2 regions of the Kribbella sp. NPDC056345 genome follow, and region 1 is predicted to be linked to the other one. Evidence: riboswitches for the same ligand, from Rfam matches in the RefSeq annotation. Region 1 holds a riboswitch; the other holds the start of a gene.
What was found. A riboswitch is a leader RNA that binds a small molecule or an ion and turns the genes downstream of it on or off. The one in region 1 is predicted to bind S-adenosylmethionine.

Region 1 (11,353 bases):
CAGGGCTGCCATCTCGGTCCGCGAGTACGACGTGTGCAGGTAGTTGATGGCCGGTGTGCCGATCCGGCCGTGCTCACCGTTGATCCGGCCGACCAGGAGCTCGATCTCGTCACGCAGCACGCGGTACTGCTCCACGCGCTCGCGAGACGGCGTCGCGACCTGCACGAAGACCGCCTCGTCGACAGAGATCCGCTTCTCGTCCAGGAGCTCGCCGAACGCGCGCATGCGCTGGCGGATGCCCTTGGTGTAGTCGAGCCGGTCGACGCCGAGCAGGATGTGCGCCGGGTTGCCGACCTCGTCGCGGATCTCGCGGGCCCGCTGCTCGGTCTCCGGCTTGCGGGCCAGGTCCTCCAGCTCGCCGACATCGATCGAGATCGGGAAGGCCTTGGCGCGAACGACCCGGTCGTCCGGCAGGTGGATCCGGTCGCCACGGGTGCGCAGGCCCATCCGGTTGCGGGCGAGCCGGGCGAAGTTGGATGCGGCGCCAGGACGCTGGAAACCGACCAGGTCCGCGCCCATCAGACCGTCGAGGATCTGCCGGCGCCAGGGCATCTGGGCGAACAGCTCGGTGGGCGGGAACGGGATGTGCAGGAAGAACCCGATCCGGACGTCCGGACGCAGTCTGCGCAGCATCGCGGGCACCAGCTGCAGCTGGTAGTCGTGCACCCAGACGTCAGCACCGTCCGCGGCAGCCTCTGCCGCCGCTTCGGCGAACCGGCGGTTCACTGCGACGTACGACTCCCACCACTCACGATGGAACTCCGGTGCGACGATCACATCGTGGTAGAGCGGCCAGAGCGTCGCATTCGAGAAGCCTTCGTAGTACAGCTCCACGTCCTCGGCCGTGAGCATCACCGGGACCAGATGCAACCCGTCGTTGTCGAACGGATCCACCTTCTCGTCGGCGCTCCCGGTCCAGCCGATCCACGCTCCATGGTGGCCCTGCATGACCGGGTGCAGCGCGGTCACCAGACCGCCTGGACTGCGGCGCCACGCCGTACTGCCGTCGGGCATCTCGATTCGGTCGACAGGCAGCCGGTTGGCCACCACTACGAAGGAACTTCGTCCGTCGGGCATGTTTTTGTTCATCCAGTCAGGTCGTCGTCGTCACCGGGGTAATGGACCCCGATCTGGCTCCGCGTCTCGTCGAGCAGTTCAAGGATCTCGAGCGTCCCCGCGTGCGGCAGCGACGGCACCTCGATGTGCCCGTCACGCAGCGCACGCATCACAGCGGTGGCTTCGTAGTGGTACCCAAGGCCATGCGCCGGTACGTCGATCCGCTCCGCCCCAGCGGCCGTGTGACGCACGTAGTACGCAGGGTGGTGGAACCGGTGCGGCAGCTGCAGGCTGCCCTCTGGACCGCTCACGGAGGCCACCCACGGGTTCTGCGACTTCAGACCGCAGGTGAGGGCCGCCACCGCGCCGGAGTCGTAGCGCCAGGCCATGGCGACGTTCAGGTCGATGTTGTCCTCGTTGAGCGAGGCCACCGCCTTCACCTCGGCTGGGCGGCCCAGGGCCATGTAGGCGAACGTCATCGGGTAGATGCCGCCGTCCATCAGCGACCCGCCACCCAGCGCCGGGTCCAGCAGCCGTGCGGGCAGTGCGGGCTTGTGGAACGCGAAGTCCGCCACGACCTGCTGCGGCTCACCGATCACTCCGGCGGCCAGATCGGCGAACAGGGCCTGGATGACCGGGTTGGTGCGCATCCACATGGCCTCTGCGAACAGAGTCTTGTGCTCGGTGGCGACAGCGATCAGATCGCGCGCCTGGGCCGCAGTGAGCGTCACGGGCTTCTCACACAGCACTGCGATCCCCGCCTGCAGCGCAGTGCGGGCGATCGCGTAGTGCTGTGGGTGCGGCGTGCCGATGTAGATCACGTCGACGGTGCCGGAGTCGATCAGCCGGCGATAGTCGTCGTACGCCTGCTCGATGCCGTGCTCGGCCGCGAACCGGTCGGCGCTGTCCTGGGACCGGGAGGCGACAGCGGTCGCGACCGCGCCCTCCAGCAGCTTCAGATCCCGCGTGAACGAGGTCGAGATGTTGCCAGTAGCAACGATGCCCCAGCTGACACGATCTACACCCACTGTGTGAACTCCGGGGTCGGGAACGGTCCGTCTGCCTTGATTCTGGCGGTTTCGAAGGCGTGAGCCAAGCGAATGAGCGTGGCGTCACTCCCGCCGGTCCCGCTGAACGTGATGCCGACGGGTAGTCCGGAGACCAGTCCTGCGGGCACCGAGAGCAGCGGATAGCCCGCCAGAGCGGCATGTGAGGACGAACCGCCCAGCACGTTGTCACCGTTCACCAGGTCGATGCTCCAGGCCGGTGAGTACGACGGACTGACCAGTGCGTCGAGGTCGTTGTCCCTGAGCAGGTCGTCGATGCCGTCGCGGCCCGCACGCAGCGCGGTGAGCCGGGCGGCGACGTATGCGGGCGAATCGAGCCCCTCGGTCGCTGCGGCCCGCTCGAACAGCTCCTGACCGAACCACTTGAGCTCTACGTCCGCATGGTCCCGGTTGTAGGCGATGAGGTCGTGCAGGGTCTTGGGCCCGCCAGGAACGCGGCTGGCGAGGTACGCCGCCATGTCGATCTTCATCTCGTGCGCGAGCACCTGGAGCTGGTCCTCGTCGCCGCCGGGTGTCGGGAGCGACAGGTGGTCGACCAGAGTGGCTCCGCAGCGGCTGAGCGTCTCCAGCGCCTGCTCGACCACCTGATCCAGACCGAGTGAGTAGCCCCAGAGCGGACCGCGCGGTACGCCGATGCGGACGTTGCTGAGGTCGTCCCCGCGGCAGTGCTCGGTGTAGTCAGTCCCATCGCCGGTGAGCACGTTGAGCAGAGCTGCGGCCTGCCTGACGGTCCTGGTCATCGGACCCGCGGTGTCCTGCGAGTGCGAGATCGGCACGATGCCCTGCTGCGACACGAGGCCTACTGTGGGCTTCAGGCCGACTATGCCGTTCAGAGCGGCCGGACAGACGATCGAACCGTTCGTCTCGGTACCGATGGCGAAATCGGTGAGTCCCGCGGCCACTGCGACCCCGGAACCGCTGGAGGAGCCGCCTGCCGAGCGGTTCAGTGCATACGGGTTCCGCGTGAGACCGCCGTACGCGCTCCAACCGGAGGAGGACGAGGAGCCGCGGAAGTTGGCCCACTCGCTCAGGTTGGTCTTGCCGAGGATCACGCAGCCGGCGGCGCGCAGCCGCTGGACCAGTGGTGCGTTCTGCGGGGGCGGAGGCTGCTCGGCCAGTGCCAGTGACCCGGCAGTGGTCAGCAGGCCGGCCGTGTCGATGTTGTCCTTGACCAGCACCGGGACGCCATGCAGGGGACCACGGACGCGACCTTGGTCACGCTCCGTGTCGAGCTGAACGGCATCGGTGAGAGCGGCGGGGTTGGGCGTGCAGATGGCGTTGACCAGCGGGTCCACCTCACGGCTCCTGGCCTGCAGCTCTTCCACCAGCGCCTGGCTGGAAAGAGTTGAGCTCACCCTCTGATCCTGCCAGAGTTACCCCTGCCCGGCCGCCCGCGTACGACACGCTCCGTGTCGTTCCACCGGTGAATGACATTGCTGTTGTTCGGCACGTACAGTGGAGCGCGGACGGACGATCACCGACCGCACAGGAGTCAGCAGCAGATGGACAGCGCCAACGCCAGCTCTTCCGAGCCCGCCGAAGCCGCGATGCCAGTGATTGCCGGCCTTTCCGACCGTGACGGGCAGATCCTCGCTTTCGAGCGGCACTGGTGGAAGTACGCCGGCGCCAAGGAGCAGGCGATCCGGGACCAGTTCCAGATGTCCGCCACCCGGTACTACCAGGTGCTGAACGCGCTGATCGACCGGCCCGAGGCCCTGGCGCACGACCCGCTGCTGGTGAAGCGCCTGCGCCGGCTGCGCGCCGCCCGCCAGCGCGCCCGCTCCGCACGTCGACTGGGTATCGAGGTCTGAGTATGCGCCGCCCCAAGGGCGACAAGGGCCAGGTGCTCTCGTCCCTGGTCGCTGTGATTGCCGTCGTTGCCGTCGTCGGTGGGTTGCTCGTGCTGTTCGGTACGCGGGGGCACGAGAGCAGTGCCGACGAGCCGAAGGGCACCAGTACGCCGAAGCCGTCGGCCAAGCCGTCCGGTGGACCGTCGACCATCGTGGCCAGCGTGCCGCCGAAGAAGCCCACCACTGCGCCGACCACGGCTCCTACGACCGTGCCGTCAGCTACGCAGCCCACTGAACCTACGCAGCCCACTCAGCCGCCCGCTACCCGGCCGACGACGATTCCGGCTGCTGAGCGGCCGGCTGCCGAGGTGTACAACAACACCCCGCGCAAGGGCCTGGCCGACCAGGTCGCCGGGCGTGCGCGGCAGGCCGGCTGGACCGTGACCGGTGTGGACAACTGGCACGGCAAGGTCGTCGAGAGCACGGTCTACTACCCACCGGGGATGGTGCAGGCGGCCAACCAGCTGGCCCGCGACCTCGGTGTCGGCCGGACCAAGCCGGCGCTGGACAACATGAAGAAGGACCGCCTGACGGTGATCCTGACCGCGGACTACACCGGATGAGTACGCCGGTCATCCAGACCGATCTCGGTCACGCCGGCTGGCAGGCGATCGTCGCCGACCCGGCCAGTGCGGTGATCGCTACCGATTTCGACGGCGTCCTGTCCCCGCTGGTCGAGGACCCGGCCCGTGCGCGTCCCGTCGACGGTGCACTCGACGCGCTGGCCCGGCTGGCCCGTTCGGTGTGTCAGGTGGCCATCGTGACCGGCCGCCCCGCTTTGGTCGCCACGGAACTGACAGGCGTCACCGGACACCCCGGTCTCGGCGGCCTCGTCGTACTGGGTCACTACGGCCTGGAGCAGTGGGAGGCGTCGACCGGCAAGATCACCAGCGACCCGGTCCCGCCTGGTGTCGCTGTGGCGCGTGAGCGGCTCCCTGAGCTCCTGAGCGTCGCCGGTGTGCCGGATGCCTTCGTGGAGGACAAAGAGAGCTCTCTGGCCGTTCACACCCGCCGCCTGACCGATCCGGCCGGTGCCTTCGCCAGACTCCGTACGCCGCTCACCGAGCTGGCCGACGCGACCCAGCTCCGCCTGGAGCCCGGCAATCTCGTCCTGGAGCTCCGCCCGCCCGGTATCGACAAGGGCGTGGCACTGCGCCGCCTACTCGAGTCCACCGGCGCCCGGTCGATCCTCTACGCCGGTGACGACCTAGGCGACCTGGCCGCGTTCCGAGCCGTCGAAGAAGGGCGCAGGACCGGTCTGAACGCCGTACTGCTCGCCACTCGCTCCTCCGGCGCCACCGAGCTGATCGAGGCCGCCGACATCGTCGTGGACGACCCGACCGGCGTCGTCACCGTCCTGACGGCCCTTTCGGACGCGATCGCAGCGCGCTGACTGCCTGCGCCACTGTCCGCCCGATCGGCTGCACCGGCCGCTCCACGTAACCGCCGTCCTTCAGACTGGCCATCCGCTCGAACGGATTCCGCGACGCCGGATCCCCGGTCAGCAACCACGAGACGGCCACGCCCACGACGTACAAGGGCAACATCGGCAACCCCAGCAGGCAGAAGTACTGCCACGAGTGCCGCTCCTCGTGCTTCACCAGCAACTCGTCCCCGAAGTACGACACCTCGTGCTTGCTCAGCACCACGTTCCCGATCGTGAACGCCCCCGCGACCGGAAACCCCACCCGATACCCGTTGGCATAGAACAACCCCCGCGGCCCTCGCGTCACCCGCGCCCGCCCGATCCCCGCCACCACGAACCCGGCCACCGTGGACAGGTTGACGAAGTTCCCCACCAACTTCACCCACTGCCACCCGGTCATACGGCTCAGTATGAGTTCTGTCGGTGGGGTGGGTAAGACTTGGCGGGTGGGTTCGATGATGCGGGTCTGGCGGGCGGGGCGGGTGGTGGATCCGCACTCGGTCATCGGTGGGTTGCGGAAGGGGCCGGGGGATCCGGCGTATGTGTACGACGGGCGGACTGTTTGGCGGGCGACGCGGACTCCTGAGGGGCCGGTGCTGTTGCGGCTGACGCCGCGTGGTGCGGAGGTTGAGGCGGAGGCTTGGGGGGCTGGGGCGGAGTGGGCGCTGGACGGGGTGCCGGAGTTGCTGGGGGAGGCGGACAGTTGGGAGGGGTTCGCGCCGTTGGCGGTGCATCCGGTGCTGGTGGAGGCGGCGCGGCGGTTTCCGCACGTGCGGGTGCCGCGGACGCGGGCGGTGTTCGAGGCGATGGCGGCCGCGGGGATCGAGCAGGTGGTGACTGGGAAGGAAGCTTTCCGGGGCTGGCGACTGCTACTGACCGAGTACGGCGAGCCTGCGCCGGGGCCGGGTGGGCCGGAGGGGCGACGGATGATGGTGCCGCCGGCGCCGGAGGAGTGGCGGCTGATTCCGTCCTGGCAGTGGTTGCGGGCCGGCGTCGAGGGGCGGCGGTCGCGGGTCGTGGTGACGGCAGCGACCCGGGCGAAGGCGCTGGAGCGGACGTTGGAGCTGACCGACTCGGCCGAGATCGAGCGGCGGCTGCGGTCGCTGCCCGGGGTCGGGGTGTGGACAGCAGCCGAGGTGCGGCAGCGTGCACATGGTGATGCGGATGCGTTCTCGTTCGCGGACTATCACGTGTCCCGCAACGTGTCGTACGCGTTGATCGGTGAGGAGCTCGACGACGACGGTTGCGCCGAGCTGATCGAGCCGTACCGCGGTCATCGGTTCCGGGTGCAGCGGCTGCTGGAGCTGGCCGGCATCGGCCACCCGCGCTACGGCCCGCGGAAGGCGCTGCCCACGCACACGCCGGGCGCGACGCATCGTCTGCGGTAGTGCGGGGCACTAGACGGTCGTGATCAACGGGGACGGGCTCTACCTGGTTGCGGGGCTCGCGCTCCTGCTCGGCGCGGTGCTGCCACGACTGCTCTCCCGGTACGCCGTCTCGGCGCCGATCGCGTTCCTTGGCGGCGGAATGCTGCTCGGCCTGGTCGTGGACCGGAGCCACCTCAGCCCGATCGCCGAGCCGGAGCTCACCAAACACCTGGCCGAGCTGACGGTGATCGTCGCGCTGATGGGTGTCGGCCTCGCGATCGACCGGCCGATCAGCCTCCTGCACTGGGGTGTGACGTGGCGGCTGCTGTTCATCGCGATGCCCGCGGGCGTCGCGGCGTTGACCGGTGTGGGCTGGCTGCTCGGCCTCGCGCCGGCGACCGCGCTGCTGATCGCGGCGGTGCTGGCGCCCACCGATCCGGTGCTGGCATCGGATGTGCAGGTCGGCGGCCCGACGACTGGCGAGGACGCCGAGCTGGACGAGGAGGACGAAGTACGGTTCGCACTGACCTCTGAAGCCGGTCTGAACGACGGGCTGGCCGCCCCGCTCGTCTACCTCGCGGTTTTCCTTGCCACCAAGAGCCTTTCGCCGGTCGAGTGGATCGCCTGGGATCTCGTCGGCAAGACGGTGATCGGTGTGGCTGTCGGTTTCGGGGCCGGCTGGCTACTCGGGCGGATGACGTTCTCGGCGCGGGCGCACAGTCTGCGGCTGGCGGATTCGCGGGAGCCTGTCCTCGCGCTGGCCATGACACTCGGTGTCTACGGGCTCACCGAGGTGCTGCACGGGTACGGCTTCATCGCGGTCTTCGTGGCCGCTCTCACACTGCGAGCGGCCGAGCGCAGCCACGATTTCCACAACGAGCTGCACGACTTCATCGGTGAGCTCGAACACATTCTGACCTGGGGTGTCCTGCTGCTCCTCGGGGTCGCCGTGACCGCTGGGCTGCTCGCGCCACTCACCTGGACCGGGGTGCTGATCGGCGTGCTGCTGGTCGCCGTCGTACGCCCAATTGTCGGTCGGTTGTCGCTCATCAGAAGCGGGCTGAGCCGGACCGAGGCGTGGGCGACAGCAGCGTTCGGAGTCCGGGGCGTGTCGTCGATCTACTACCTCGCGGCGGTCGGGATGCACTTCCGCGCGGAGCTGCCCTGGCTGTGGGCGACCCTCGGGTTCACGGTCGTTCTGAGTGTCGTCCTGCACGGTGTCGCCGCCACGCCGGTGATGCGCTTCCTGGAGCGCCGAACATGAGACGGCGTCTCGCATGCTGGAAGTCAGAGGGTGCGATCCGGCCTTGATTGGGTAACCTCGGGGCAGCTCATCCAGAGGGACTGAGGGAAACGGCCCGTTGAAGTCCCGGCAACCCTCCCCGTCGAGACCCCACCCCGGGGCCACTCACGGTGGAACGGTGCCAAATCCGTCCCGCCATCGAGATCCGGTGTTCGCGGGGAAGATGAGAGGGGAACCTCAGCCATGAGCCTGGCCACCGCGACCACCCACACCATCCGTGAAGGTGCCTTCGGCAACGGTACGCACCTGAGCTGTCGCGCCTGTGGGGCGAAGTCGCCGCTCGGTCCGTTCTACGCCTGTATGGAGTGCTTCGGTCCGCTCGAGGTCGGGTACGAGTTCCCGACCATCACGCGGGAGCAGATCGAGGCCGGCCCGAAGAACATCTGGCGCTACCAGCCGCTGCTGCCCGTCCCCGTCGACGTGGCCAGCTTCCCGAACACCGAGCCCGGCTACACCCGGCTCATCGACGCCCAGAACCTCGCCCGCGAGCTCGGGCTGCGCAAGCTCTGGGTGAAGGACGACTCCGGCAACCCGACCCACTCCTTCAAGGACCGGGTCGTGGCCAGCGCCCTGAGCGCCACCCGCGAGCTCGGCCTGAAGGTCTTCGCCTGCCCCTCCACCGGCAACCTGGCCAACGCCGTCGCGGCGGCCGCCGCCCGGGCCGGCATCCGCTCGGTCGTCTTCATCCCGAAAGACCTCGAGCGGCCCAAGATCATCACCACCGCCGTGTACGGCGGGACCCTGGTGGCCGTCGACGGCAACTACGACGACGTGAACAAGCTGGCCTCCGAGATCGCCGGTGAGGAGGAGGGCTGGGCGTTCGTCAACGTCAACGTCCGCCCCTACTACTCCGAGGGCTCCAAGACACTCGCCTACGAGATCGCCGAGCAGCTCGGCTGGCGGATCCCGCAGCAGGTCGTGATCCCGGTCGCGTCCGGTTCCCAGCTGACCAAGATCGACAAGGGCTTCACCGAGCTCGGCAAGCTCGGTCTGGTCGACGCCACCGACTACAAGATCTACGGCGCCCAGGCCACCGGCTGCTCGCCGGTCGCCCAGGCCTTCCGCGACGGGTACGACGTGGTGAAGCCGGTCAAGCCGGACACGATCGCGAAGTCGCTCGCCATCGGCAACCCGGCCGACGGGCCGTACGTGCTGGACGTCGCCCGCCGTACCGGTGGTGCGATCGAGGACGTCTCCGACTCCGAAGTTGTCGACGGCATCCAGTTGCTCGCCCGCACCGAGGGCATCTTCACCGAGACCGCCGGCGGGGTGACCGTCGCGACCCTGAAGAAGCTGATCGCGACCGGTCAGCTCGACCCCGACGCCGAGACGGTGATCATCAACTCCGGCGACGGGCTCAAGACGCTCGACGCCGTGGCCGACCGGGTCGGCCCGAAGGTGACCATCCCCGCGTCGTACGACGCCTTCGTGAAGGCAGGCCTGCAGTGAGTGTGAGTGTTCGCGTTCCGACCATCCTCCGGCCCTACACCCAGGGAGTCTCCGAGGTGTCCGCCGAGGGCGCGACGCTGACCGAGGTGCTGGATTCGCTCGACGCGTCGTACCCCGGGATCAAGTCCCGGGTGCTCGACGAGTCCGGTGAGCTGCGCCGCTTCGTGAACGTGTACGTCAACGACGACGACGTCCGCTTCGCCGACGGCCTGCAGACCGCGATCAAGGACGGCGGCCAGGTCTCGATCATCCCGGCCGTCGCCGGCGGCTGATCTTTCTCCGGGTGGTTCCGGGCGTCGATCGTCCGGAACCACCGCTACCGTCGCCGCTATGGCCACCAAATGGACCCTCGGCGGAGATGCCGCCGACCCCCAGCGGCTGGCGCGCTTCTGGGCCGCCGCGCTCGGCTACGTGATCGAGCCCGGCTTCGACAGCCCGGACGTCGCAGGGCTGGTCGACCCGGATGGCGTGGGCCCGGCAATCTGCTTCCTCCGGGTCCCCGAACCCAAGACCGCCAAGAACCGCCTCCACCTCGATATCCGCGTCGCCGGCCCGGGCGACCGCGACGCCGCGTCCGCCGCGCGGATGCGAACCAAGGCCGCCGAGCTGGTCGCGCTCGGTGCGACCCAGGTACGCGAGGACATCTACGGCGACCAGCTCGGTCACATCGTGATGCTCGACCCCGAGGGCAACGAGTTCTGCGTAGGGTGACGCCATGCGCGCAGTGGTGATCGAGAAGTACGGCGTTGTCCCCGAGGTACGGGAGGTTCCGGAGCCCTCGGTGGCGGACGGGTCCGTCGTACTGAAGGTTGAGGCGACTGGGCTGTGCCGGAGTGACTGGCATGGGTGGATGGGGCACGACTCGGACATCGTGTTGCCGCATGTGCCTGGGCATGAGTTGGCCGGGACGGTTGCGGCGATTGGTGCTGGGGTCGAGGGGTGGCAGGTCGGGGATCGGGTCACGACGCCGTTCATCTGTGCCTGTGGTTCGTGCGACGAGTGTGCTTCCGGGAATCAGCAGGTGTGCCCGAATCAGTTGCAGCCTGGGTTCAACTACTGGGGATCGTTCGCCGAATACGTCGCGATCCCGTATGCGCAGGTGAATCTGGTGCGGCTGCCGGACGAGCTCGACTTCGGTACGGCGGCTGGGCTGGGTTGCCGGTTTGCGACGTCGTACCGGGCTGTTCGGCAGGTGGGGAAGGTCGAGGCCGGCGAGACCGTGGTGGTGTACGGCTGTGGTGGGGTCGGGCTGTCGGCGGTGATGATCGCCGCCGCCGCGGGTGCCCGGGTGATCGCCGTCGACACGAACCCGGCCGCGCTTCAGCTGGCCGTCCAGTACGGCGCTGCCGAAACACTGAGCACGACGGTCGGAGCCGACCTGGGTGCGCACGTGACGTTCGACGCGCTCGGATCGAACGACCTCGTGCAGCAGGCGCTCCGGGTACTCCGGCCGCGCGGTAGGCACGTCCAGATCGGGCTGCTGCCGTCCGGCGTACAACTCGATGTCAGTCGCCTGATCGGCCAAGAGCTCCAATGGCTCGGCAGCCACGGCATGCCCGCCCACGCCTACCCCGAAATGCTCACCCAAGTTGCCCAAGGCAACCTAAACCCCGCCGCCCTGATCACCCGAACCATCACCCTCGCCGAAACCCCCGAAGCCCTGGCCGCCCTCACCAACGGCACCCCCGCCGGCGTCACCATCATCACCCCCTGACCAGCCGACCCCACCCTGTCCCGTTTGGTGGGCCAGCCCATCCGGTGGTGGGTGGGCTAACGGCATGCGGTGGGCCCTCCCGCAACGCGATGGGTCAGCCCACCAAATGGGTTAGAGGCGG
Region 2 (11,353 bases), on a different contig from region 1:
TTGCTGCGGATGCCGGCGGCCGGGGCGGCGGCGCGGACCTGGGCGATCAGTTCGAGGAAGCGTTCGGAGTCGCCGAAGCGGCGCATCCGGCGCAGGAGCGGGCCGGAGGCGTGCTGGAAGGAGAGATCGAAGTACGGGACGACGCCGGGGGTCGACGTCATCGAGGCGAGCAGCGTCGGGCGCATCTCGGCGGGCTGCAGGTACGAGACGCGCACCCGGGTGATGCCGGGGACCTCCGCGATGTCGGCGACCAGGGTCTCCAGGAGACGGAGATCGCCGAGGTCCTTGCCGTAGGAGGTCGAGTTTTCGGAGACCAGGAAGAGTTCGCGGACGCCGTTCTCCGCGAGCCAGTGGGCTTCGCCGAGGACCTCGGTGGGGCGGCGGGAGATGAAGGCACCGCGGAACATCGGGATCGCACAGAACGCACACCGGCGGTCACAACCCGACGCCAGCTTCAGCGGCGCCATCGGGCCACCGTCGAGCCGGCGGCGCATGACCCGCGGCCCACTGGCCGGAGCCGACGCGAGGTCGGGCGCGTCGATCTTCAGCTCCTCGCGGGCTCCACCGGAGGCAGCCACCATTCGCCCCTTGAGAGGCTGAGCGGTGTCGGCGGCAGAGTCCGGCGTACCAACCGGCTTGAGTGCAGCGGGGATGTGGTCACCGAGCGTGCCTGGACCGCCGTGCGCGTGGTCGCCGTGGCCGGGGGTTGCTACGGGGGTGGCTGACTGGCGGGCGGCTGGGCTCAGGGGGAGGAGTTTGCGGCGATCTCGGGGGGTGTGGGGGTGGTGCTTGGTGCCCGAGAGGATGGAGCGGAGGCGGTCGGAGATGTCGGCGTAGTCGTCGAAGCTGAGGACTGCGTCGGTCTCGGGGAGGGCCTCGGCGAGCTGGTCGCCGTAGCGCTCGGCGAGGCAGCCGACGGCGACGACGGCCTGGGTGCGGCCGGAGTCCTTGTAGTCGGCGGCCGCGAGCAGGGTGTCGACCGAGTCCTTCTTGGCGGCCTCGACGAAACCGCAGGTGTTCACCACCACGGTGTCCGCGTCGGCGGCGTCGTCGACGAGCTGGAAGCCGCCGGCCTCGAGGCGGCCGGCGAGTTCCTCGGAGTCGACGTCGTTGCGGGCACAGCCCAGCGTGACCAGGGCAACAGTGACGGGTGGCGTAGTCATCACTACGAGTATGACGCGCCGCCCAGCCGCACACCTAACCGTGACCGGTGCTACCTCTTGGTCAGGGTCCCGTCGGGGTGGGCAACGAAGCGGTAGAGCTTGGTGGCCCGGGGTTTGCCGTTGACCTTGACCACGAGGTTGCCCGGGGCACCGGCGGAGACCCGGATGTCGCCGACCGCGGTCACCGTCTGCACCGAACCCGGACCGACCAGTCCCTGGAACAGACGCTTGCCCTTCTTGTCGCGAAGCGTCACGTAGGACCCGTTGTTCTTCGCGGTCAGGGTGAGCGTGGTCCTCGTCGGCACCACCGGCGGCGCGACCGGCTTCTTCTTGGTCGGGACAACCGTCGGCTTCGGGGTCGGCTTCGGCGGCTGGGTGGTGATCGTCGTGGTGGCGGTCGTCTTCGACGCGTTCGCCTCGACGTCGCTCGGCAGCGTGAAGAGCCGAACCATCCCCCAGCCCATCAGGCCGACCAGGATCGCGCCCAGCACGATGCCCCAGCGTGGGCGGGCCGGGTGCAGGGTCGGGCCCTTGACCGCGGCGCGCTCCTCGCGACGGGACTTCTCCTCCTCCGCGGCGTGTTCCGCGTCGAAGGACGCCACCAGCGGGGCCGGGTCGGCCTTGACCACGCGCGCGATCGACCGGATGTGACCGCGCGCGTAGAAATTGCCACCACAGCGGGAGAAGTCGTCGGCCTCCATGGCGGTGAGCAGCCCGGTTCTGATCCGGGTGGCGGCACTCAGCTGCTCGATCGTCATGTCGGCCCGTTCACGGGCCGCCGTGAGCTCGCTACCGATGCTCACGTGGTCACCGTCCTCTCCGTCGCCCGATCCGAAGTGCGGGCCATCAGCATCAATGAGTTCCTGGATGCCGGCAGCCGGACCGCCGACACCAAGTCAACGGTCGTCGCCCATTGGGGTCACGGACAAGTCAGAGTTGCTCGCGCACCGGACATCTGGCGTCCGCGAGCATGTGCAAGGCCTGTACCACTTCCCCGTTCGACGGCCGTGCCGTCAACCCGAACGGTACCGCGAGTGAGGACCCGGTCAGACGACGGTTGGCATCGGCGGTCTTGCGAGTCGTCCCCGGCATCGCGGCCAGGGTCGGTCCGGGATCCAGCAGATGGACGGCGATCCGGCCGTCGTCGAGCGGATGCCGGCGTTTCAGCACCGTCACCTCCTCGATCTCCTGCCACCGGGTACCGATCCATTCGTCGCCGATCCGCAACCGGATCCCGACGTCGTCGGCCACCAGCATGTCCCCGACCGTCAGCGCCCGGGCACACACCACGGCCAGTACGGCGAACGCTGCCGCTGCGAACCAGCGCAGTACACCGGTCGGAGTACCCGACGCGGAGGCGGCGAAACCGACGGCCACCAGACCGGCGCCGAGAGCGAGGCCCCCGTGCACCTTCTGGGAGGCCCGGATCGTGAACGGGACGGGTTTGTCGTCGAGGCCGAAGCCGTGATGACGTGTCAGTGCGCTCGCTTCGGTCACGATCACTCTCCTCGGAGGGTGGTGATGAAGTCTTCCAGGTCGTCCGGTTTGACCAGGACGTCCCGGGCCTTGGACCCCTCGCTGGGACCGACCACGCCCCGGCTCTCGAGGATGTCCATCAGCCGGCCGGCCTTGGCGAAACCGACCCGCAGCTTGCGTTGCAGCATCGAGGTCGACCCGAACTGGGTCGAGACGATCAGCTCGGCGGCCTGGACGACCAGGTCCATGTCGTCGCCGATCTCGTCATCCAGGTCCTTGCTCGGCGCGGCGACCGCGGTGACGTCCTCGCGGTACGTCGGCTCCAGCTGGGTCTTGGTGTGCTCGACGACCGCGCGGATCTCGGACTCGGTGACCCACGACCCCTGGATACGCATCGGCTTGCTCGCACCCATGGGCAGGAACAGACCGTCACCCTGACCGACCAGCTTCTCGGCGCCGGGCTGGTCCAGGATGACCCGGCTGTCGGCCAGCGACGAGGTCGCGAACGCGAGCCGGGACGGCACGTTGGCCTTGATCAGACCGGTGACGACGTCGACCGACGGCCGCTGGGTGGCCAGTACCAGGTGGATACCGGCGGCCCGGGCGAGCTGGGTGATCCGGACGATCGAGTCCTCGACGTCGCGCGGCGCGACCATCATCAGGTCGGCCAGCTCGTCGACGATCACCAGCAGGTACGGGTACGGCGTGAGCACGCGCTCGGACCCTGGTGGCGGCTTCACCTTGCCACCGCGGACCGCCTTGTTGAAGTCGTCCACGTGCCGGAAGCCGAACGCCGCGAGGTCGTCGTACCGCATGTCCATCTCGCGGACGACCCACTGCAGGGCCTCGGCGGCCTTCTTGGCGTTGGTGATGATCGGGGTGATCAGGTGCGGGATGCCCTCGTAGTTGTTCAGCTCGACCCGCTTCGGGTCGACCAGGATCATCCGCACCTCGTCGGGGGTGGCCCGCATCAGGACCGAGGTGATCAGCGAGTTCACGAACGACGACTTGCCGGAACCGGTCGCCCCGGCGACCAGCAGGTGCGGCATCTTCGCCATGTTCGCGACCACGAAGCCGCCCTCGACGTCCTTGCCGAGGCCGGCCACCATCGGGTGGTGGTCGTTCCGGGCGGTCGCCGAACGGATCACGTCGCCGAGGCTGACGATCTCCTTGTCGGTGTTCGGGATCTCGATACCGATCGCGGACTTGCCGGGGATCGGGGACAGGATCCGGACGTCGGCCGAGGCGACGGCGTACGCGATGTTCTTGGACAGCGCGGTGACCTTCTCGACCTTGACCGCGGAGCCGAGCTCGACCTCGTACCGGGTGACCGTCGGGCCGCGGGTGTAGGCGGTGACCTGGGCGTCGATGCCGAACTGCTCGAACACCTCGGTGAGCCGGTCGACGACCGCGTCGGACGCCTTGGTCCGGGCCTTGTGCACCGATCCTGGCTTCAGGATCTGACCGTCGGGCAGCGTGTAGGTGATGTCGCCGGACAGGCTGAGCTGCTCGACGCGCTGCGGCATCGGGGTGTGCGGCGGCGGCTCCGGAGTCGGTGCGTCGTGCACCTTGAAGTCCGGCGTGGCAGGTGCGGCGGCAGCAGCTCCGGCCTGCGCGTCGACGTCGTACGCGTCGTCTTCCGGCGGTGCGGGCTTCGGCTTGCGGCTGCGCTTGGAGATCTCGCGGCCTTCGAGCACCGGCGAGTCGTACGGCTTGATCGTGGGATCGCCGTCGTCCTCGAGGGCCGCCTTGGCGCGCCGCTCCTTGCGGGTGAGCCGCACGGTGTCGTCGGTGGACGACTCCGACGTCGGCGCCGCAGCCTCCTCCGGAAGCTCGGTCCGGCCCATCAGTACGTCGAACGCTGCGCGCACCCGGAGCGGGATCGCGTAGATCGCCGTACCGGTGATGATCAGCAGACCGAAGATCGAGAGCAGCACGAGCAGCGGCGACGCGACGTACTGCGTCAGCAGGTCAGCGAGCACCGCGGAGATGATGTAGCCCACCGCACCGCCCGCATCGTGCAGCGGGGCATCGCCCGGGATACTCGGCCGCGGGATGCCATGGGCGATGTGCACCAGCCCGAGCACACCGAACGACAGCAGCGTCCAGCCGATGATCTGGCGACCGGCGGGGCCATTGCGCTCCGGGTTCCGCAGGGTCCGGACGGCCATCGCCAGTAGCAGCAGCGGGACGGCCCAGCCGGTCACACCGATGCTCTCGCCGACCGCGGTCCGCACGCCGTTGCCGACCGCGCCGGGCAGGTGCCACCAGATCGAGGCGGCGACGATGATCGCCAGCCCGATCAGGAACAGGCCCGCACCGTCACGACGGTGCTCCGGCTCCAGGTCACGGGCGCCATGGCCGATCCCGCGGGCCATCCGGCCGATCAGGTGGGCGATGCCGATCCACAGCTTCACGAGGCCGCGGCCGATCGCCAGCATGGCGGCCGCGAAAGGCCCTGGACCGCTGTTTTTGGGTGTACTGGTCCGCGCAGCGGTGCTACCACCGCCGCGCTTTGCGCCTCGACTGCTCTGTGTGGTCTGCCCACGCTTCTGGGCGGCCGACGGACGGGTGCGTCCACCGGCAGCGGCTCGGGCCGTACTGGGCCGTTTCGCTGCCTGGGAAGACGTGCGGGTCGCCATGTTTAGCAGGCTACCTCCAATACCACTCGAGTCACACGTGTCACACGCCGATCACGCTGCCCCATCCGTAGCGTCACGGCTCAGAAGGTGGGCCACGCCTCAGTGGGACGCTGCTGGCCGTCCCCCGGTGCCTTCCAGTCGCAGACGCCCTGCGGGAAGGCCTGTCGGAGCGCTGCCCATTGCGCCGGCGTGAAGTCGGCCTGGTAGTCGGCCGGTGACAGTGGGCGCAGACGGCACTTGATGACGTCGTTGGCGACGGAGGCCCCAGCAACCTGGCGTGGGGCCGGCCACACCGGGTACAGCGTGTTGCACCGCGTCGTACCAATGCCGTTGACCTGCTTCTCGACGACCTTCGTGCCCTGCGGAGTCCAGCAGGCCTCGACCAGCGAGGACGGCTTGTTGCGGACCAGACGGCTGTGCGACGAGCCGGGACCGGTGTCAGCGTCCATGGCATCCATCCACTGGTCCAGCGCCTTCAGTGCGGACAGAACGACCGGGTTGCCGGTGCTGAAGCCGCCGGGCGCGTCGCCGGACTGCACCAGCATCACCTGGTTGTCCGCGTCGCCGTTCGCCTTCACCAGCCGCTCACGCAGTGAGAACGAGTGGAACATCAGGTGGATGTCGCCGTTCGGCTGCTCGTCCAGGTACTGCCGGTATTCGATGATCGGGGTGCTCGCCAGTCCCCCGCCGCCGTTGATCAGCTGTCCGGTCCGGTACGCCGTCTCGATCGCCAGCGGATCGGCCACCGTGCGGCCGGGGACGAAGTTGGCGTCGGCGTCGAAGCCACCGATCGCGCGGTTCAGATCGACGAACTGGGCCGCGGTGATCTTGCCGGCGTTCAGCGCGGCCAGGCCGTACTGGATCCCGACGTTGTCGAGCGGCCGCCGAACGGCACCAGCGGCATCCTTGCCCCAGATGTTCACCTGGTGGTCGTAGACGTCGCACCGAGCGCCGCCCGGGTTCGTCGCCGGGTCGTACCGCTGTTCCACAGGTAGTTGCTCAGGGCAATAGACCCGCGGGTCGATCCGGCGCCCGGCGCCGGCCAGGTTGGCGATCGTCTCGACCTTGCCGAAGCCGGCGGCAGCACGCTTCTGCTCGGAGGTCCAGCCGTCCGCCGACCGGAAGTAGTGATCCAGCAGGAGCGCATCGGTGATCGTGTGCAGCGTGGCGAACCCGACCTCCGGGAACACGCATGCCGCGACGATCCCGTCCAGCAGCCCCGGATAGTTGTCGGCGATCTGGAAGACCTGGTACGAACCGCCGGAGCAACCCCAGCCGATGGTCTGCCGCGGTACGCCGATCGTCTCGGCGATGTGCTCGCGCGTCATCGTCATCGTCTCCGCCGCGAGCACCCCGTTGCAGTTCACCCCGAACACGTTCAGGCTCGACGAGGCAACGGCGTACCCGCGTCCCAGCAGTACGTCGTCGTTGATCCCGCCAGTGTTGCTCCCCTGCTGGTACCAGCCGCCCGGGCAGCCGCCGCCGAAGCTGTAGACCAGGCGGCCGTTCCAAGCCGACGGTGGCCGATGCGCGGTCGGCGGACCTTGCGCGCGGTCATGCAGTACGGCGTACTCGTAGATCGACCGGTTGATCACGCCGGTCTCGACGCGGACGATGTACGGCACCCGCCGGCCGTCCGACGTGGTCGTGGTGGCGAGGTCGGCGGGTTTCGTTGCCGGCAGCACCTTCAGCGACCGGTCGACCGTGGAGCGGTACAGGTAGTCGACGCGGGTTGGCACCGAGCAGTTCGGCCCGGTCGCCGGACCGAGTTTGACCTTCGCGAGGGTGGTGAAACCGGCCGTCCCGCAGATGTACGGCGTCTCGTGCGGGCCGGCCAGCATCGGACCGGAGCGCGGGTAGTTCGTGATACCGAGCCGGGCCTCGCCCGCGGTGAGCGTGTTCCGGCCGAGCACCAGCCCGCGCACCACACCGATCAGCCGGTCCGCGGTTCGGGTGAAGGCGTCGGTGACGTCCTGGCCGTTCAGCTCGACGACGAGGCCCTCGAGGTTCTGCCCGGTGATGCCGATCAGCGCGTCTCCGTCGCTGACGAAGTCCGGCCGTGGCGCCGACAGCACCTCGATCCGGACGCCGTACGCCGCACTCGCAGGCGCGACCAGCAACGCGGTGAGCACCGCGAAGATGAGCGCAACAAGGGCGGCCGGACGCTTCATGGCAGGAAGTTGACCACAGCGTCCTGGCCATCGGAAGACTTGTTACCAGATCGATCAGGCTCCGGTGGTGCCGTCGAGTTGTTCCCGCAGCAGGTCGGCGTGGCCGCAGTGCCGGGCGTACTCCCCGACCAGATGGATGTAGATCATCCGGAGCGTCGACTCCGTCCCGTTGAAGACGAATCGCTCGTCGAACGACCGCCCGGCCGCCGCTTCGTCGGACAGCTTCCATTCGGCGATCAACCCGTCGTACGCCGCCTCGGCCTCGGCCGGATCGATCAGCTCGAAGTCGGCGTCCTTCCCGAGCTCCGGCGCGAACAGAGGTTCAGCCGAAGCCCCAGCCGCGAAGTGGATCCGGAACCAGATCCGCTCGACCTTGGTCAGATGCCGGATCAGCCCGAGCAGCGACAGGTTCGACGGCGGCGAGGGCCGGCTGGCGAGCTGCTCGGCGGTCAGCCCGGCGCACTTGTACAGCAACGTGCGCCGGTAGAAGTCGAGATATCCCCGCAGCAGCTCGGTTTCCGGCGCGGTCAACGAACCGTCGGACCGCTCGACTTCAGGTGCGGTCCAGGCCGCGATGGTCGTCATCCCGCCATCCAACACGCCTAGGGTAACCAGTCGCGAATCAATTCACCGGCGGCGCCCAGCCGGGCCTCGGGATCAGGCAGAACGGATGCCCGGCGGGATCCTCGAACACCGCGTCGGCCAGGCGGCGGGCGCCGAGCGCGACGACCGCCGTGGCCGCAGCCTCGAGGTCGTCGACCATCACGTCGAAATGCATCTGCTGGGGATGCGCGGGATCGGGCCATTGCGGTCGCCGATGGTCCGGCGCGCGCTGGAAGGCCAGTCCTGAGGTGTGGTCGTTGTCCGCGACCACCACCCAGTCATCGCTGCGATAGGTGATCGGTTTGCCGAGGAGCGCGGCGTAGAACTCCGCCAGCCGGAGCGGATCCGGGCAGTCGATGGCCAGGTGATGCAGGCGTCCGATCATCGTTCCGCCGCCTTCCGTCTCACGATGTGTATGTCTATCTCACCACATGAGATTAGGACTGGCGTCCTTGTGGCCGGTTCGTTACCGTTCTCGGCAGGTCATGAGCGCCAGCGTCAAGCCCCGGCTCGCTGGCCGGCAACCCTCCTCCGCGGTGGGGTGCCCCGGGTGAAGACCAGGCCGTGCGGATACCCCGTTCGGCAAGTGCGGACTTCCCGGGAGCGAAGCCATGTCGATCCTCTCCATCCTCGAGCCGGCCAGCACCACCGCCCCTCGCGCAGCGGTCACCCGCCTGGCGAACGGCACCATCCCCGCCACCGTCGGTGCGGACCTGCTGGTCCCCCTGGCCGACGGCCGCGTGACGGACTACGCGAACTTCGACCACGGTGCGAGCGCGCCCTGTCTGGAGTCGGTGCGCGCCAGCGTCGAGGCGGCCCTGCCGTCGTACGCGTCGGTCCACCGCGGCAACGGGTACGCCTCCCGGATCACGACCCAGTGGTACGAGCGGGCCCGCGCCGAGGTGCACAGCTTCGTCGGCGCCCGTGCGGACGACCAGGTGATCTTCACCCGGCAGACCACCGACGCCCTCAACCTGCTCGCGCACGCTGTCCCGGCTGACGCGACCGTGATCGTCTTCGAGTCCGAGCACCACGCGGCCCTGCTGCCGTGGGGCGAGGAGCGCACTGTCCGGCTCGCTGCACCGGCTTCGGCCAGCGCGGCCGTCACTGCCGTGGCCGACGCACTGCGGAGCGCTCCGGAGGGTCCGCGGCTGGTTGTCGTCACGGGCGCGTCGAACGTGACCGGCGAGATCTTCCCGATCGCCGAGCTCGCTGCCGTCGCCAAGGCGCACGGTGCGCGGATCTGCCTGGACGCTGCGCAGCTGGCGCCGCACCGCGTCGTCGACATCGCCGAGCTGGACGTCGACTGGGTCGCACTGTCCGGTCACAAGCTCTACGCCCCGTACGGCGCCGGTGCGTTGATCGGCCGCGCGGACTGGCTCGACGCCGCCGACCCCTACCTGTACGGCGGGGGCGCGACCACCTCGGTCTCCGGCGACGGCGTGGTCTGGGCGACCGGCCCGTCCCGGCACGAGGGTGGCTCCCCCAACGTCATCGGCGCGATCGCCCTGGCCTCGGCCTGCGCGACCATCAGCCGCAATCGGGACGCGATCGAGCAGCACGAGCGCAGCCTGCTCGCCCGGCTGCGCACCGGCCTGGCGCAGATCGCCGACGTCACGACGTACTCGATCTTCGGCGCCGAGGCCGACCGCGTCGGCACGGTCTGCTTCACCATCAAGGGTCTGAGCTCGACGCTCGTCTCCGCGGCACTCAGCGCGGAGTACGGCATCGGCGTCCGCGACGGCAAGTTCTGCGCACACCCGCTGGTCGGTCACCTGCTGGCCGACGCACCCGAGCACGGTACGGCGGTGCGCGCCAGCCTCGGTCTCGGGACGACCCGCGAGCACGTGGACCGGCTGGTCGGCGCAGTGCGCTCGCTAGCCACCAACGGGCCGCGCGCGGAGTACGAGGACACCGACCACGGCTGTCAGCCGGCCGATGACCCTCGCGACCTCCACGCGCCCCGCATCTGGTGACGCAGCCCCACAAGCGCTCCTACTGCTCAGGAGTCTTCAGACCTACGTGGTGAGCAGCAAACGCCAGTAGGTCCGCCCACTCCGCCGCGATCATCGCGGCGGGTTTTCCGAAGCCGTGACCGGTGTTGACCTCTACTCGGGTCAAGACGGGTTCGGCCGCGGACTGGGCATGCTGCAACGCAGCGATGAACTTGTGACTGTGCAACGGGACGACCCGGTCATCGTGGTCACCGGTGACCACGAGCGTGGCCGGGTACGCCGTACCGTCCTGCACGCGATGCAGCGGCGAGTAGGCCAGCAGATCCTCGAACTGCTCCGGGTTGTCCGGATGCCCGAAGTCGGACGCCCACGCTGCCCCACCGTGAACAGGTGGAACCGCAGCATGTCCAGTACGCCGACGCCCGGCAGCGCGACCTTGAAAAGGTCGGGCCGCTGCGTCATGGCGGCTCCGACGAGCAGTCCGCCGTTGCTGCGGCCGTGAATGGCCAGCTGCGCCGGAGTGGTCACTCCCTGGTCCCGCAGGTGTTCCGCGACCGCGATGAAGTCGTCGAACACTTGCTGCTTGTGCTTGAGCCGCCCGGCGTCGTGCCAGTCGCTGCCGTACTCACCGCCGCCGCGGAGGTTCGCAATCGCCAGCACTCCCCCGGCAGCCAGCCAGGCCGGCCAGCCCGGCTTGTAGTCGGCCAGGATCGGGATGCGGAAGCCGCCGTACCCGTAGAGCAGCGTCGGGCGTGGTGTGGCGAAGTCCAGGTCGGAGCGCGTGATCAGGAAGTACGGCACCTCCCCGGCCAGCTCGCGCGTGACAACCACCGAAGGCGACTCGTAGCCGCCGGCGCCGCGGACCAGCTCGGGCAGTGCCCGCACTGCGCCGGTGGACGCCGAGACGACGTACGAGACGGTGGGGTCGGTGACAGTCGACAAGCCGATGAAGAGCTCGTCGTACTTGGTGCTGCCATTCAGATCGAGCACACCACCGCCCTGTACGTCGACCACGCGCGCACCGGAACCGTCGAGTGCGTAGAGCGTCAGCACGGGCTGTGCGTCGACCAGCGTGACGGTTGCCAGTCCGGACGCCGTACCGCGAACTGCCTGCAGTGCGTCGGGTCCTTCGGGGATGAGGTCGGTGAAAGTGCCGTCCAGCGTGGAGAGCACCACGCGGCCGCGGGACGCGTCGCGGTCGGTCTGCAGCACCAGCTGGTCACCGGCCATCCGGATGAAGAAGATCTCGTCGGCCAGCTCGTCGACCACCTTGATCGGCTCACCGAGACCGTCGGTGGTGATCGGGTAGACCCACAGCTTGCAGGCAGGGTCAGTGCCTGCGT

Region 2: it holds a riboswitch for S-adenosylmethionine, as region 1 does, so the genes downstream of both, ACFCV3_RS20920 (aminotransferase class V-fold PLP-dependent enzyme) here and thrC (threonine synthase) in region 1, are expected to answer to the same signal.

What each region holds. Positions count from the first base shown of each region.
Region 1 covers NZ_JBHJQQ010000018.1:73,275-84,627, forward strand. Annotated here, with positions in the region: gene ACFCV3_RS38245 (trehalose-6-phosphate synthase) at 1-1,077, opposite strand, end outside; gene ACFCV3_RS38250 (Gfo/Idh/MocA family protein) at 1,086-2,084, opposite strand; gene ACFCV3_RS38255 (amidase) at 2,075-3,478, opposite strand; gene ACFCV3_RS38260 (DUF3263 domain-containing protein) at 3,626-3,934, shown strand; gene ACFCV3_RS38265 (LytR C-terminal domain-containing protein) at 3,937-4,536, shown strand; gene otsB (trehalose-phosphatase) at 4,533-5,366, shown strand; gene ACFCV3_RS38275 (hypothetical protein) at 5,323-5,799, opposite strand; gene ACFCV3_RS38280 (DNA-3-methyladenine glycosylase family protein) at 5,855-6,787, shown strand; gene ACFCV3_RS38285 (cation:proton antiporter) at 6,807-8,030, shown strand; SAM riboswitch class I at 8,095-8,239, shown strand; gene thrC (threonine synthase) at 8,253-9,518, shown strand; gene ACFCV3_RS38295 (ubiquitin-like small modifier protein 1) at 9,515-9,790, shown strand; gene ACFCV3_RS38300 (VOC family protein) at 9,849-10,229, shown strand; gene ACFCV3_RS38305 (alcohol dehydrogenase catalytic domain-containing protein) at 10,234-11,232, shown strand; gene ACFCV3_RS38310 (hypothetical protein) at 11,344-11,353, opposite strand, start outside.
Region 2 covers NZ_JBHJQQ010000005.1:451,816-463,168, forward strand. Annotated here, with positions in the region: gene ACFCV3_RS20885 (MiaB/RimO family radical SAM methylthiotransferase) at 1-1,163, opposite strand, end outside; gene ACFCV3_RS20890 (helix-turn-helix domain-containing protein) at 1,214-1,966, opposite strand; gene ACFCV3_RS20895 (hypothetical protein) at 2,094-2,660, opposite strand; gene ACFCV3_RS20900 (DNA translocase FtsK 4TM domain-containing protein) at 2,663-5,281, opposite strand; gene ACFCV3_RS20905 (DUF6351 family protein) at 5,362-7,452, opposite strand; gene ACFCV3_RS20910 (DinB family protein) at 7,507-8,037, opposite strand; gene ACFCV3_RS20915 (VOC family protein) at 8,075-8,440, opposite strand; SAM riboswitch class IV at 8,537-8,650, shown strand; gene ACFCV3_RS20920 (aminotransferase class V-fold PLP-dependent enzyme) at 8,667-10,031, shown strand; gene ACFCV3_RS20925 (prolyl oligopeptidase family serine peptidase) at 10,051-10,332, opposite strand; partial or broken gene ACFCV3_RS20930 (prolyl oligopeptidase family serine peptidase) at 10,452-11,353, opposite strand, start outside.